Regions from separate parts of the Methylobacterium durans genome, predicted to be linked through region 3. Evidence: predicted binding sites of a transcription regulator. Region 3 holds the regulator's gene; each other region holds the start of a gene.
What was found. Region 3 encodes PhoB, which activates phosphate uptake and scavenging genes when phosphate is short. Its sites were predicted from a motif close to TGTCATNNANCTGTCAT; they were not measured.
Positions count from the first base shown of each region.

Region 1 (4,470 bases), 2.9 Mb from region 3:
TGGTCGACGATCAGGTTCGAGATGATGCGGGGGTCGGCGTCGACCACGGTGCCGCCGCCGAGACCGCGGGTCGGGGCAGGGGGGGCGCCCATCTCGCCGTAATTGCCGTCGGTGAGCACGGCGCCCGGCCCGAAGGAGATGCTGTCGTCCGTCTCGTTGCGCCAGTAGGGGTCCGTGATCCGCGGGAACGGGTTGTCGGCCGCGCCCCATTGCTCGCGGCCCGCGATCAGGTTGTTGTAGCTGCCGTCGACCGTGCGCAGCCCGTAGGGCGCGAGCGGGTGGCTGATGGCGAGGGCGGCCTCGGGCGCCGTGGAGGCGACGATGTTGCCGTTCGCGTCCACGTAGATCGCGGTGAGCGCCTTCGCCTGCGCCCCGGAATGCGCCTCCGAATTCGCCTCCGCGATCTTGATCTGACGGAGAATGAATTCGAGGTCGTGCTTGACGAGAGCAACCATAACAGCCTCCCAAGAAGATGTCCGGGCGGCACGACGGGAACGAGCACACGCGCGGGATGCACGGATGCTGCGTCGAAGTGACTGCTGACGGACAGATTTCGCCGGTCTTTCGGCCTAATGAAGCTGTTAAAGAACGTTTAACGGACTGAATAGACATAAATTGTACCTAAAACGACGCCTCTATTACTAACTAGACCGTGGTTCTAGTACGATTTTTATCGAAATTGGGCGGATTATCCGCTGTCGCAGGACGTCAATTCATCAGGCGATCTCTTGCGCGGGCGTCCGCCGGCCTGTCGCGCGGCCCGCTCCTCGGGGCCGCGGGCTAGTTCCCGCCGCGGGATGGTTAAGGCGCGCCCGCCGCCGTGCCGAAGAGGCTCCGCGCGGCGGCGCCGGGATGCTTCGTCCGTTTCCGTGCGGTTGCGCCGGATTTCGGATGTCGTCGCGCCGCTGTGGAAAGAAGCGACAGAATTAACGATGTCGTCGACCCGCAAAGACCGTCCCCGCGGCCGCGATCATCTCGCCGTACCGCTATCGCGGCCTTGAGGATGGCGTGTTCTGCTGCCCGCGGCCTGCGCGAGTCCTTAGCCGGCGCCGTCATGTGACCGTTACACGGCACAGCTACGAGCGCGGCCGGACGGCATTGTCGGATCCCGTACGCCGCCTCCCGCGGCCTCCGCACGTCCGACGCGCCCTCCCATCGCGCCCGCCGGCAGACGCTGTCCCCCCGCGTCTTCCGTTTCCCCGACTGCCTGCTGCGAGACGTTTCCTCATGCCCACGACGCCGACCTTCGCGGCCCCGGACGAGGCGCCGGCCACCACGGCCTCGAGCATCGGCTCGATCGCGATCCTGCCGCGGGCGCCCTCGCTCGCGGGCGCGGCGACGGCTCCGATCGGCACCGGCAGCCTCGACCTCGTGCGGCTCTCAAGCTTCGCGGCGGGCACCGGCAACGCCGAGAGCGTGTCCTTCGACCCCGCCAGCGGCCAGCTCTACATCACGAATGCGGGCGCCAACCGCGTCGACATCGTGCGGATCGGGGCCGACGGTGGCCTCACCAAGACCGGCGAGATCGCGCTCTCCGGCCTGACCGGCTACGGCGCCGTCAACGCGGTGGCCGTCAAGAACGGCATCGTGGCGGTCGCCTACGAGAACGCGGTCCGCTCGGAGAACGGCTCCGTCGCGCTCTACGACACCGCGGGCTCCCTGCAGAAGCTCGTCCAGGTCGGGCCGGTGCCGGACCAGCTCACCTTCACGCCGGACGGAACGCGGCTCCTCGTCGCCAACGAGGCGGAGGCGGTCTCGTCCGCCGTCAACCCGAACGGCAGCGTCAGCATCATCAGCCTCGCGGACGGGGCGGGCGCCGCCGCCCTCGCCAGCGCGGTCACCTTCGAGGCTCTGAACGGCTTCGAGGCCGATCTGCGCGCGGCCGGCATCGCGATCTTCCCCGGCGTGTCGGCCGCCGCCGACATCGAGCCCGAGTACATCGCCGTCTCGGCCGACGGCACCCGGGCCTACGTGACGCTGCAGGAGGTGAACGCGGTCGCGGTGCTCGACCTCACCGACCCGGCCGCGAGCCGCCCGATCGCCCTCCTGCCGCTCGGCGGCGTCGACCACGCGCTTCCCGGCAACGCCTTCGACCCGAACGACCAGAACGGCATCGCGCTCCGCGACGCCGCCATCACCAGCGTGCTGCAGCCCGACGCCATCGCGAGCTACACGGTCGGCGGCGTCCGGTACTTCGTCACCGCCAACGAGGGCGACGGGCGCGTCGGCAGCGGGATCGAGGGCCTGGACGTCAAACGCCTGAGCAACGCGGCGGTCGTCCTCGACCCGACCATCTTCCCGAACGCCGCGGCGCTCAAGGCGAGCGACCTCGGCCGGCTCAACGTGCTCACCAAGTTCGGCGACACGGACGGGGACGGCGACCTCGACCAGCTCTACGCCTTCGGCGGGCGCGGCATCTCGATCTTCCGCGACAACGGCGACGGCACCATCACGAAGGTGCGCGAGACCGGCGGCGAGTTCGAGGCGATCACCGCCCGCGACGTGCCCGCGATCTTCAACCAGAACCAGGGTTCCGGCCCCGACACCCGCTCCGACGACAAGGGCCCGGAGCCCGAGGGCGTCACGATCGGCGTCGTGAACGGCCGCACCTACGCCTTCGTCGGCCTGGAGCGGACCGGGGGCGTCATGGTCTACGACGTCACCGATCCGGCCAACGCCCGCTACGTCACCTACCGGCCGCCGGTCTCGGCGGCGGAGGCGGGGCCGGAGGTCGTCACCTTCATCAGCGCCGCCGACAGCCCGACCGGCAGGGCGCTCGTGGTCTCGGCGAACGAGGTCGGCAACACCACGACGGTCTACGAGGCTCAGGGGATCACCAAGATCCACGAGGTCCAGGGCGCGGGCGCGGCGAGCCCGCTCGTCGGCCGCACCGTGACCCTCGACGCCATCGTCGTCGGCGACTTCCAGAACGGGGATGCGGACGGGCGCCGCAGCCTCGGCGGCTTCTACCTGCAGGAGGAGGGCGCGGACCAGGACGGCGATGGCGCGACCTCGGAGGGCATCTTCGTCTACGAGGGCGCCGGCAATCTCCTCCGGGACGTTGCCGAGGGCGACCGGGTGCGCGTCACCGGAACGATCACCGAATTCAACGGCGAGTCGCAGATCGCGATCACGTCCGCGGCCAACATCCAGGTGATGCAGGCCGGCGCCCTGAGCGCCGCGCAGGTGAAGGCGCAGGCGGTGACGGTCTCGCTGCCGGCGGCCGGCACAGTGGGCAGCGGCGCGACGGCCCAGCCGAACCTCGAAGCCTACGAGGGCATGCTGGTGACGCTGCCCCAGACGTTGACCATCACCGAGCAGTTCAACCTCGACCGCTTCAACGAGATCCGCCTCGCCGCAGGCGGGCGGGTCGAGAGCTTCACGAATGAGTTCGAGCCGGATGCGGCGGGCTACGCGGACTACCTTGCGCAGGCCGCCGCCCGCTCGATCGTCTACGACGACGGCCTGAACGGCCAGAACCAGCCGATCGGCAACCTCGACGGGTTCAACCCCTACGGCACCGCCACCGCGCCGCGCATGGGCGACACCGTGACGGGGCTGACCGGAATCCTCGGCTACGGACCGTCCGGCGCCTACCGGGTGCGGGCGGTCGAGGACGGCGACAACAGCTTCGTGCGGGAAAACCCGCGCTCAGCCGTGCCCGAGGACACCGGCGGCACGCTCAAGGTCGGCAGCCTCAACGTCCTGAACTACTTCCGGACCCTCGACAGCGATGGCTCGGCCACCGGCGTGAAGACCGCGATCGGCCTCGACCCGCGCGGCGCCAACACGGCCGCGGAGTTCGATCGGCAGACCGAGAAGCTCGTCAACACGCTGATCGCCACCGGCGCCGACGTGCTCGGCCTGACAGAGCTCGAGAACCAGTTCCAGCCTGGCAACCCGGGCAACGCCCTCGAATACCTCGTCGGCCAGCTCAACCTGAAGGCGGGTGCCGGCACCTACGCCTACGTGAACCCGGGCGCCCAGCTCGACCAGGGCCAGTTCCTCGGCGGCGACGCCATCGCGGTCGGCTTCCTCTACAAGCCGAGCAAGGTCAGCGTGGCGATGAACACCACGATCGCGACCCTCGACGACGCGAACGTCGCCGCCTTCGATCCCGCGCTCCTGCAGCAGAGCACGCTCGGCCACATCTTCAACGGCACCAACACGAGCCGCGTCTCGCTCGCCGTCACCTTCCACGAGATCGCGACGGGCGAGGATGTCACGGCCGTCATCAACCACTTCAAGTCGAAGAGCGGTGCCGGCACCGGGGCCGACGCCGACCAGGGGGACGGGCAGGGCGCCTGGCAGCAGCAGCGCGAGCTCGCGGCCAAGGCGCTCGCCGAGTGGGTGGCGCTGAAGCCCACCGGCACGCAGGACAGCGACACGATCCTGCTCGGCGACTTCAACGCCTACCTGAAGGAGGACGCCCTCGACGTCGTGAAGGCCGGCGGCTTCACGAACCTCGCC
Region 1 is NZ_CP029550.1:5,797,246-5,801,715, reverse strand. It holds gene DK389_RS27030 (ExeM/NucH family extracellular endonuclease) at 1,228-4,470, shown strand, end outside.
Region 1: DK389_RS27030 (ExeM/NucH family extracellular endonuclease) is a predicted target of PhoB. The motif match lies at 1,051-1,067, and genes of this name have one in related genera.

Region 2 (4,470 bases), 1.5 Mb from region 3:
ACCGCCATCCGCTCGAGCTCGGCCGGCTCCGCGTAGCCGGTGATGAAGTTGAACAGGCGCGAGACGTCGCGGGCGATCGCCGGGTCGGCCGTGAAGAAGGACAGGTCCGTGTAGATCCGCGCGGTGATCGGGTGGTAGTTGCCGGTCCCGACGTGGCAGTAGGTGACGAGCCGGTCGCCCTCGCGCCGGACCACCATCGACAGCTTGGCGTGGGTCTTCAGCTCGACGAAGCCGAACACGACTTGCGCACCGGCCTTCTCGAGGTTGCGCGCCCAGCGGATGTTGGCCTCCTCGTCGAAGCGGGCCTTCAGCTCGACCAGGGCGGTCACCGACTTGCCGGCCTCGGCCGCCTCGGCGAGCGCCGCGACGATCGGCGAGTTCGAGGAGGTCCGGTAGAGGGTCTGCTTGATCGCCACGACGTTCGGGTCGCGGGCGGCCTGAGCCAGGAACTGCACCACCGAATCGAAGGACTCGTAAGGGTGGTGGACGATGAAATCCTTCTGGCGGATCGCCGCGAAGACGTCGCCGCCCGACTCGCGGATGCGCTCGGGGAAGCGTGGGTTGTAAGGCTTGAACTTGAGATCCGGCCGGTCGATCCCGACGATCTGCGACAATTCGTTGAGCGCGAGCATGCCCTCCACGAGGAACACGGCCTCGCTCGCGATCTCAAGCTCGTCCGTCACAAAAGCCCGGAGATCCTCCGGCATCCCGCCCTCGATCTCGAGGCGGATGACGACGCCGCGGCGGCGCTGCTTGAGCGCGGTCTCGAAATGCAGGACGAGATCCTCGGCCTCCTCCTCGATCTCAAGGTCCGAGTCGCGGATCACCCGGAAGGCGCCCTGTCCGCGGACGAGGTAGCCGGGGAAGAGCCGTCCGGTGAACATCACGATCACCTGCTCGATCGCGATGAAGCGGGCGACCGGATCGCCGGCGAGGTCCGGCAGGCGCACGAACCGGTCGAGCACCGCCGGCAGGCGGATCAGCGCCCGCAGCACCCGCCCGTCACGAGGGCGCACCAGCATCAGCGCGATGGTCGAGCCGAGATTCGGGATGAAGGGGAACGGGTGGGCCGGGTCGATCGCGAGCGGCGTCAGGACCGGGAAGACGTGATTCAGGAAGTACTCCTCCAGCCAGCGCCCGTGCTCGGCCGAGAGTTCGCCCGGATCGACGAGATCGATCTCGGCGCCGTGCAACGCGACCCGCAATTCGCGCCAGCGCGCCTGCTGGTCCTCCGCGAGCCGCGAGACCTCGTGGCCGATCCGCAGGAGCTGCTCGGAGGGCGTCAGCCCGTCCTGCGAGGGCACGACGAGGCCGGCGCGGACCTGATCGTGCAGGCCGGCCACGCGCACCATGAAGAACTCGTCGAGGTTGTTGGCCGAGATCGAGAGGAAGCGCAGCTGCTCCAAGAGCGGGTGATTGCCGTTCGAGGCCTCCTCCAGCACGCGCCGGTTGAACTGAAGCCAGGACAATTCCCGGTTGACGAAGCGCTCCGGCGAGTGCCGCAGGTGGCGGCCAGCCTCGAGAACGGGTTCGCGGGCGGTGCTGCCGGCGAGATCCGCGGCCGGTTCGGGCCGCGCCTCGGCGGTCTCCGCCGTCGCCGGCCAGTCGTCGGCGTCCTCGCCGGGACGCGGCCCGGCCGTGGCGGACGCCTTGGGCGCGGCATCGCGCGGCGCGGGGCTGCGGCGCAAGGCGGCCGTGCGGGCCGCGGCCGCCCGCGCGGGAACGCGCCGACGGGACGGCTCGGCGGAATCGCGGTTCTCGACCGTCTCCGGGCCCTCGTTCTCCCGCGCGTCCGTGCTCGGCTCCATCTCCGACACCCTTCATCCTCCGCTTGCCGCTTTCCGGGGGCACTACCACGCGGGCCCCGCATTCATTTGACAGTTTCGTGACGACCCGCGCCGATTTCGCAGACGCGGAGCGTCCGGATCAATCCGGCTCCTCCTGCATCCCGAGGCGCTCCAGCACGGCGAGCGCCAGCGGCCGGGTGATGCGGCGGCCCCGGCCGAGGGCATCCCGGTCGAGCTCACTCACGACCTCGCGGGCGCGGGCGAGCGACCGGTCGATGCGCAGCGCCAGTGCGTCGACGACGCTCAGATCCACCACGAGCTGCCGGTCGACGAAGAGCTTCACGATCACAGCCCTGAGCAGGGCGTCGTCCGGCGGCAGGATGCCGGCGCCGGGGGCAAGCCGCAGGCGCGAGCGCAGGTCCGGCGTCCGGATCCCGAGGGCATCGACCGCTTGCGCGCTCGTGATCAGCACCGGGCAGCGCCGCTCGCGGGCGAGGTTGAGCAGGTGGAACAGGGCAGCCTCGTCGAGGCCGTCCGCCCGGTCGATATCCTCGACGACGAGGGCGCCGTTCGAGACGAGATGCGTGACCGAGGCCGCGCCGATCTCGGCCGCCGCAACGGTCCAGGCATGGGCCCGCGTCGCCCAGATCGAGGCGAGGTGGCTCTTGCCGCTGCCCGCGGGTCCGGTGAGGATGAGCACCGTGTCGGGCCAGTCGGGCCACGCCTCGATCAGGGCGTAGGCCGCCTCGTTGGCGGGGCTCACCAGGAAATCCTCGCGGCCGTAGCGCGGGTCGAGGGGCAGGTCGAAGGTGAGCTGTCGGGGCGGTGCGTTCTCGCGCATGCGGGCTCTAGTCTCGCCGCGGCACCGACCCCGTCAAGGGCGGCATGCTATCCCGGTGCGGCAGAAGGGACGGCTCGTCCGCGTGGTAGAGCCGGCTCTGCAGGTAGCGCTCGATGGCGAAGCGCACGATCACACCGATCGAGGCCGCGATCGGCACGGCGAGCAGCAATCCGACGAAGCCGAACAGGGAGCCGAAGGCGAGGAGCGCGAACATCAGCCAGACTGGGTGCAGGCCGACCGAGTCGCCGACGAGCTTCGGCGAGATGATGTTGCCTTCCAGGAACTGGCCGACGAGGAACACGCCGACGGTCAGCCCGATATGCAGCCAGTCCGAGTTCGGCCAGAACTGCACCAGGGCGACGCCGACCGACAGCAGGAACCCGGTGAGCGTGCCGACATAGGGTATGAAGGTCAGGAAACCGGCGATCAGCCCGATCAGCACGCCGAAATTCAGCCCGACGAGCCAGAGGCCCACCGCGTAGAACGTTCCGAGGATGAGGCAGACGAGGGTCTGTCCGCGCACGAAACCGGTGATCGCGCCGTCGATCTCGCGGCCGAGGCGGCGCACCACCGGGCGGTGGCGTGGCGGCACCCAGGAATCGAGCTTGGCAATCATCCGGTCCCAGTCGACCAGGATGTAGAAGGCGACGACCGGCGTGACGACGAGGAGCGAGGCGATCGAGATCAGCGCCTGGCTGCCCGACCAGAGCGACTTCAGGAAGGCGAGGAGCCACGCTCCGCCCTGCGTGGCGAGCGTGCCGACCGACGATTGCAGCTCGGAGAGCACGTCCGTGCCGCCAATCCGCTGCAGGAGCGGCCCGACCCGCTCGGCCAGGATTCCCTGCAGGCGCGAGACGGTGCCGGGCAGCGTCGCGATCAGCGCGGCGATCTGGTTCGCGGCGAGCGGCACCACGATCAGCAGCGTGATCACGAGGACGACGACGAAGAGCGCGAGGATGAGCAGGCTCGCCGCGAGGCGCCCGAGGCCGAGCCGCTCCAGCCTATCGGCCAGCGGGTCGAGCAGATAGGCCAGCGCGATGCCGGCGACGAAGGGCAGCAGAACGTCGCGCAGCAGATAGAGGAGGATCAGCAGGACGAGCGCCGCGCCGAGCCCGATCAACGTCCTGCCGCGCATCCGCCCGTCCCTGCACTTTCGACCGGCGCCGAGAGTGGGAACGAAGCCGCGCCCGATCAAGGGCGCGGGTGGGGCGCGGCCGCGCTATCCCGCCAGATCCGCGCGTAGGCGGCGAGCGAGAGCAGGCTCGTTCCGGCGACGAGCCAGCAGACGAGCGCTACAAGGCCGTCGAGCGACCATCCGCCCGCATGGGCCACGAGCACGAGGGTGGCGAGGCCGATCTGCGCCGCCGTGTTGAGCTTGCCGACGAGGAGCGGTTTGATCGCGAAGCGTCGCCCGCTGACCCAGGCGAGGCCGACCGCCGCGACAATCAAGAGATCGCGCGCGATCACTACGGCGACGAGCCAGACCGGCAGCGCGCCGACGGTGGCGAGCGATACGAAGACGGAGACGAGGAGCGCCTTGTCGGCGAGCGGGTCGAGGAGCGCGCCCAGCGCGCTCTCCATCCCGAAGCGCTTGGCGAGGAAGCCGTCGAGCGCGTCCGAGGCCCCCGCCACGACGAAGACGGCGAGCGCCGCGCCCCAGGCCCCCTGCCCGATCAGCACGAGGATGACCGGAACGAGGACGAGGCGGCCGAGGGTGATGAGGTTCGGGAGGGTCATGGGGACCGGGTCGGGCTCGCGCAGCCCGCTTCAGCTGCCGGCGCTTCTGCCCTGCTAGCATCCGGCGGACGCGATGCAGAAGCCCGATCGGCCCGCGACATGCGA
Region 2 is NZ_CP029550.1:4,458,091-4,462,560, reverse strand. It holds gene DK389_RS20470 (RNA degradosome polyphosphate kinase) at 1-1,808, opposite strand, end outside; gene DK389_RS20465 (P-loop NTPase family protein) at 1,927-2,628, opposite strand; gene DK389_RS20460 (AI-2E family transporter) at 2,636-3,763, opposite strand; gene DK389_RS20455 (CDP-alcohol phosphatidyltransferase family protein) at 3,820-4,365, opposite strand.
Region 2: DK389_RS20470 (RNA degradosome polyphosphate kinase) is a predicted target of PhoB. The motif match lies at 1,875-1,891, and genes of this name have one in related genera.

Region 3 (4,470 bases):
GTACGGCCGCGGCTCGAAGCTCGCCGACGTGATCCGCTTCCTCAACGACGTGCTGCTCTCCGCGCCCTCGATCCTGATCGGCCTGTTCGTCTACACCCTGATGGTGCGGCCGATGGGGACCTACTCGGGCTGGGCCGGGGGCGTGGCGCTCGCCATCATCGCGACGCCGGTCATCGTGCGCACCACCGAGGACATGCTGCGCCTCGTTCCGGGCCCCTTGCGCGAGGCCGGCGCCGCCCTCGGCGCACCGCCCTCCCGCGTGATCATGAGCGTGACGTGGCGGGCCGCCTCCGCCGGCATCGTCACGGGCGTGATCCTGGCGCTCGCCCGCATCGCCGGCGAGACGGCGCCGCTCCTGTTCACGGCCCTCAACAACAACTCCTGGTTCAATGCCAGCCTGATGGGCGGCGTCGCGAACCTGCCGGTGATGATCTACCAGTTCGCCCTCTCGCCCTACCCGAACTGGCAGAGCCTCGCCTGGGCCGGCGCCCTCCTGATCACGGTCGCGATCCTCGCCCTCTCGGTGGTGGCGCGCCTCGTCGTGAAGTCCGAGCGGGCGCGCTGAGCGCCCGCGCACCGATCCCTCTCCGGCCGAACGGCCTTCCGAAGGAACCACCCGATGAGCGCCTCCCCCGCCGTCAGCGCGTCGCTCAGCGGCCGCAGCCAGGCCAACGCCAGCGCGCCCGTTCGTATCGCCGTGAAGAACCTCGACTTCTACTACGGCACGTTCCACGGCCTGAAGAACATCAACCTCAATTTCCACGACCGGCAGGTCACGGCGCTGATCGGGCCTTCGGGCTGCGGGAAGTCGACGCTGCTGCGCACCTTCAACCGGATCTACAGCCTCTATCCCGAGCAGCGGGCGGACGGCGAGATCCTCCTCGACGGCCAGAACATCCTCGACCCGAAGGTCGACCTCAACGAGCTGCGCGCCCGGGTCGGCATGGTGTTCCAGAAGCCGACGCCCTTCCCGATGTCGATCTACGACAACGTCGCCTTCGGGCTTCGCCTCTACGAGCGCCTGCCGAAGGCCGAGCTCGACCTGCGGGTCGAGGAAAGCCTGCGCAAGGCCGCCCTCTGGGACGAGGTGAAGGACAAGCTCAAGCAGTCCGGCATGGGTCTCTCGGGCGGGCAGCAGCAGCGCCTCTGCATCGCCCGCACGGTGGCGCAGCGCCCGGAGGTGATCCTGTTCGACGAGCCGACTTCGGCCCTCGACCCGATCTCGACGGGGCGCATCGAGGAACTGATCGAGCAGCTGCGGGACGAGTTCACCATCGCCATCGTGACGCACAACATGCAGCAGGCGGCCCGCATCTCGCAGTTCACCGCCTTCATGTATCTCGGCGAGCTCGTCGAGTTCGGCCCCACCACCCGGATCTTCATGAACCCGGAGAAGCGGCAGACGCAGGACTACATCACCGGCCGCTTCGGCTGAGCCGGTCCATTCCCGTTCTCCCGTTCCCGCGCCAGCCCCGAGGATCACGACCATGTCCGAGCACATCGTCACCTCCTACGACAACGATCTCAACGACCTGCGCCGGTCGATCTCGGAGATGGGGGGCGTCGCCGAGAAGATGATGGCCGAGGCGAGCCAGGCGCTGGTCCGCCGCGACACGGTGCTCGCCCAGGCCGTGATCGCCGCCGACAAGCGCCTCGACGTGCTCCAGCGCGAGATCGAGGAGCGCGCCGTCCTCCTCATCGCCCGGCGCCAGCCGCTCGCCATCGACCTGCGCGAGACGATCTCGGCGATCCGGGTCTCGGGCGATCTCGAGCGGATCGGGGATCTCGCGAAGAACATCGCCAAGCGCGTCGTTGCGATCAGCGATCAGGCCCAGCCGCAGAAGATCGTGCTCGGCGTGCAGCACATGAGCGACCTCGTGCAGGAGCAGCTCAAGGACGTCCTCGACGCCTACGCCAGCCGGGACACGAAATCCGCCCACGACGTCTGGGAGCGGGACGGGGCGATCGACGCCCTCTACAATTCCCTGTTCCGTGAACTCCTGACCTACATGATGGAAGATCCGCGCAACATCTCGTTCTGCACGCATCTCCTGTTCTGCGCCAAGAACGTGGAGCGGATCGGCGACCATACCACCAACATCGCCGAGACGATCCACTACCTCGCCACCGGCGAGACGCTCGCCATCGAGCGCCCGAAGAACGACGCCTCGAACTACGCGACGGTTTTGCCGGGCGTGGGAGCCTGAAGGCGCGAGCAGGCATGAGCACGCGGATCCTGATCGTCGAGGACGAGGAGGCCCTGACCCTCCTCCTGCGCTACAACCTGGAGGCCGAGGGCTTCACGGTCGATTCCGCCATCCGCGGCGACGAGGCGGAGATCCGCCTCGCCGAGCAGGTGCCGGACCTCGTCCTCCTCGACTGGATGCTTCCGGGACTCTCCGGGATCGAACTCTGCCGCCGCATCCGGGCGCGGCGGGAGACCGAGCGGCTGCCCGTCATCATGCTGACCGCCCGCGGCGAGGAGGGGGACCGCATCCGCGGCCTCGGCACGGGGGCGGACGACTACATCGTCAAGCCGTTCTCGGTGCCCGAGCTTCTGGCCCGCGTGCGCGCCCTCCTGCGGCGGGCCAAGCCCGCGCACGTGGCGAACCTGCTGGTGGCCGGCGACATCGAGCTCGACCGGGTCAGCCACCGGATCCGCCGCTCGGGCCGCGAGATCCATCTCGGACCGACCGAGTTCAAGCTCCTCGAATTCCTGATGCAGAGCCCGGGACGGGTCTTCTCGCGGGAGCAGCTCCTCGACGGGGTCTGGGGCCACGACGTCTACATCGACGAGCGCACGGTGGACGTGCATGTCGGCCGCCTGCGCAAGGCCATCAACCGGGCCCGCCAGTCCGATCCGATCCGCACGGTGCGCGGCTCCGGCTATTCCTTCGACGAGATGTTCTCGGGCGTCGAGTAGTCGGAACCCGGTGCCGATGCAGCCGTAGGTGGTCTAGGCGCGGCGATGATCGCGGCGGCGGAGCGATCACGAACGCGACGTCGGCGCGTTGATCGCGCACAGGCCGCTGGCGGGAGCCGGACGCAGCCCGCCCCATGAAAATCGGCAGCCGGATCCGTGGGATATCCGATTCTGACGAGGGTGCCGGGCGCGCGGGATGCGGGCCGGGCCGCGTCAGCGCGCCAGTTCGCGCAGGCCGAGCCGGATCAGGGTCTTCGCCTCCGCACCCTCGCCCGCGCCCTTCATCGCGGCGGCGACCGCGGCGGAGGCCTGGACCTGCGGGTAGCCGAGATTGACCAGCGCCGAGATCGCGTCCGCCACGGGCTGGGGCGCGGTGCGGTCCTCGACGGCGCCGGTGAGCGCGATCAGGGCGGGGTCGATCGGCGCGAAGGCGGGCGCCTTGTCCTTCAGTTCGGCGACGAGCCGGGCGGCCAGCCGCGGGCCGACGCCGGGCGCGCGCGCGATGGCGCCCTTGTCGCCCGTGGCGATGGCGGTGGCGAGGTTGGCCGGCTCCAGCACCGAGAGGACGCCGAGCGCCACCCGGCTGCCGACGCCCTGCACGGTCTGGAGCAGGCGGAACCATTCCCGCTCCGCGTCCGAGCGGAAGCCGTAGAGGCGGATCATGTCCTCGCGGACATGGGTCTCGATCGAGAGGTCCGCCGCCTCGCCGGGCTGCGGCAGGCGCTGCAGCGTGCGGGCGGAGCAATGCACCACGTAGCCGACGCCGTTCACGTCGAGGATGACGAAATCCTCGCCGTAGGAATCCACCAAGCCCCTGAGCTTCCCGATCATCGAGCCGTCCGTTCCAATCCCGAGACCCTGCCCTACAGGGTCCCGGGTCCTGTCGCCAACGCGGCCTTGAGCCGCCGCCGGGTTCGTGAAATCAAGGTCCGCGCCCCGGCCGGGGCAAGCCACCCGACGATTCGAGCGACCGCCCGATGCGCCTGACCGCGTCCTTCCCCTTCCGCGCCGCCGGCCTCGCCGCCGCCCTCGTCCTCGCCGGACCCGCCGCGGCGGAGAATCCGGGCGCCCCGACGACCGACCCGACGCAGGTGCGCCCCGGCGCCTACCTGCTCGACCCGGCCCACGGCAAGATCACGTGGTCGGTGAGCCATCTCGGCTACTCGACCTATTACGGCCAGATCACCGACGTGGCGGCGCAGGCCAGCCTCGACCCGAAGGAGCCGGGCAAGAGCCGGATCACGGTCACGATCGGGATCGACAGCGTGAACGGCCTCAACGACAAGCTCAACCAGCACCTGAAGACGCCGGATTTCTTCGACGCGGCGAAATTCCCGACCGCGACCTTCACCTCGACCTCGGTGGAGCCGACGAGCCCGACCACGGCCCGGATCAACGGCGACCTCACCCTGCGCGGCGTGACGAAGCCCGTCTCCTTCGACGCGACCTTCAACCAGGCCGGGATCAGCCCCGTCGACAAGAAGTACACGGTCGGCTTCGACGGGCGCACGGTGCTCAAGCGCTCGGAGTTCGGCATCAACGCCTTC
Region 3 is NZ_CP029550.1:2,934,921-2,939,390, forward strand. It holds gene pstA (phosphate ABC transporter permease PstA) at 1-565, shown strand, start outside; gene pstB (phosphate ABC transporter ATP-binding protein PstB) at 620-1,435, shown strand; gene phoU (phosphate signaling complex protein PhoU) at 1,488-2,207, shown strand; gene phoB (phosphate regulon transcriptional regulator PhoB) at 2,222-2,923, shown strand; gene ruvA (Holliday junction branch migration protein RuvA) at 3,137-3,754, opposite strand; gene DK389_RS13450 (YceI family protein) at 3,901-4,470, shown strand, end outside.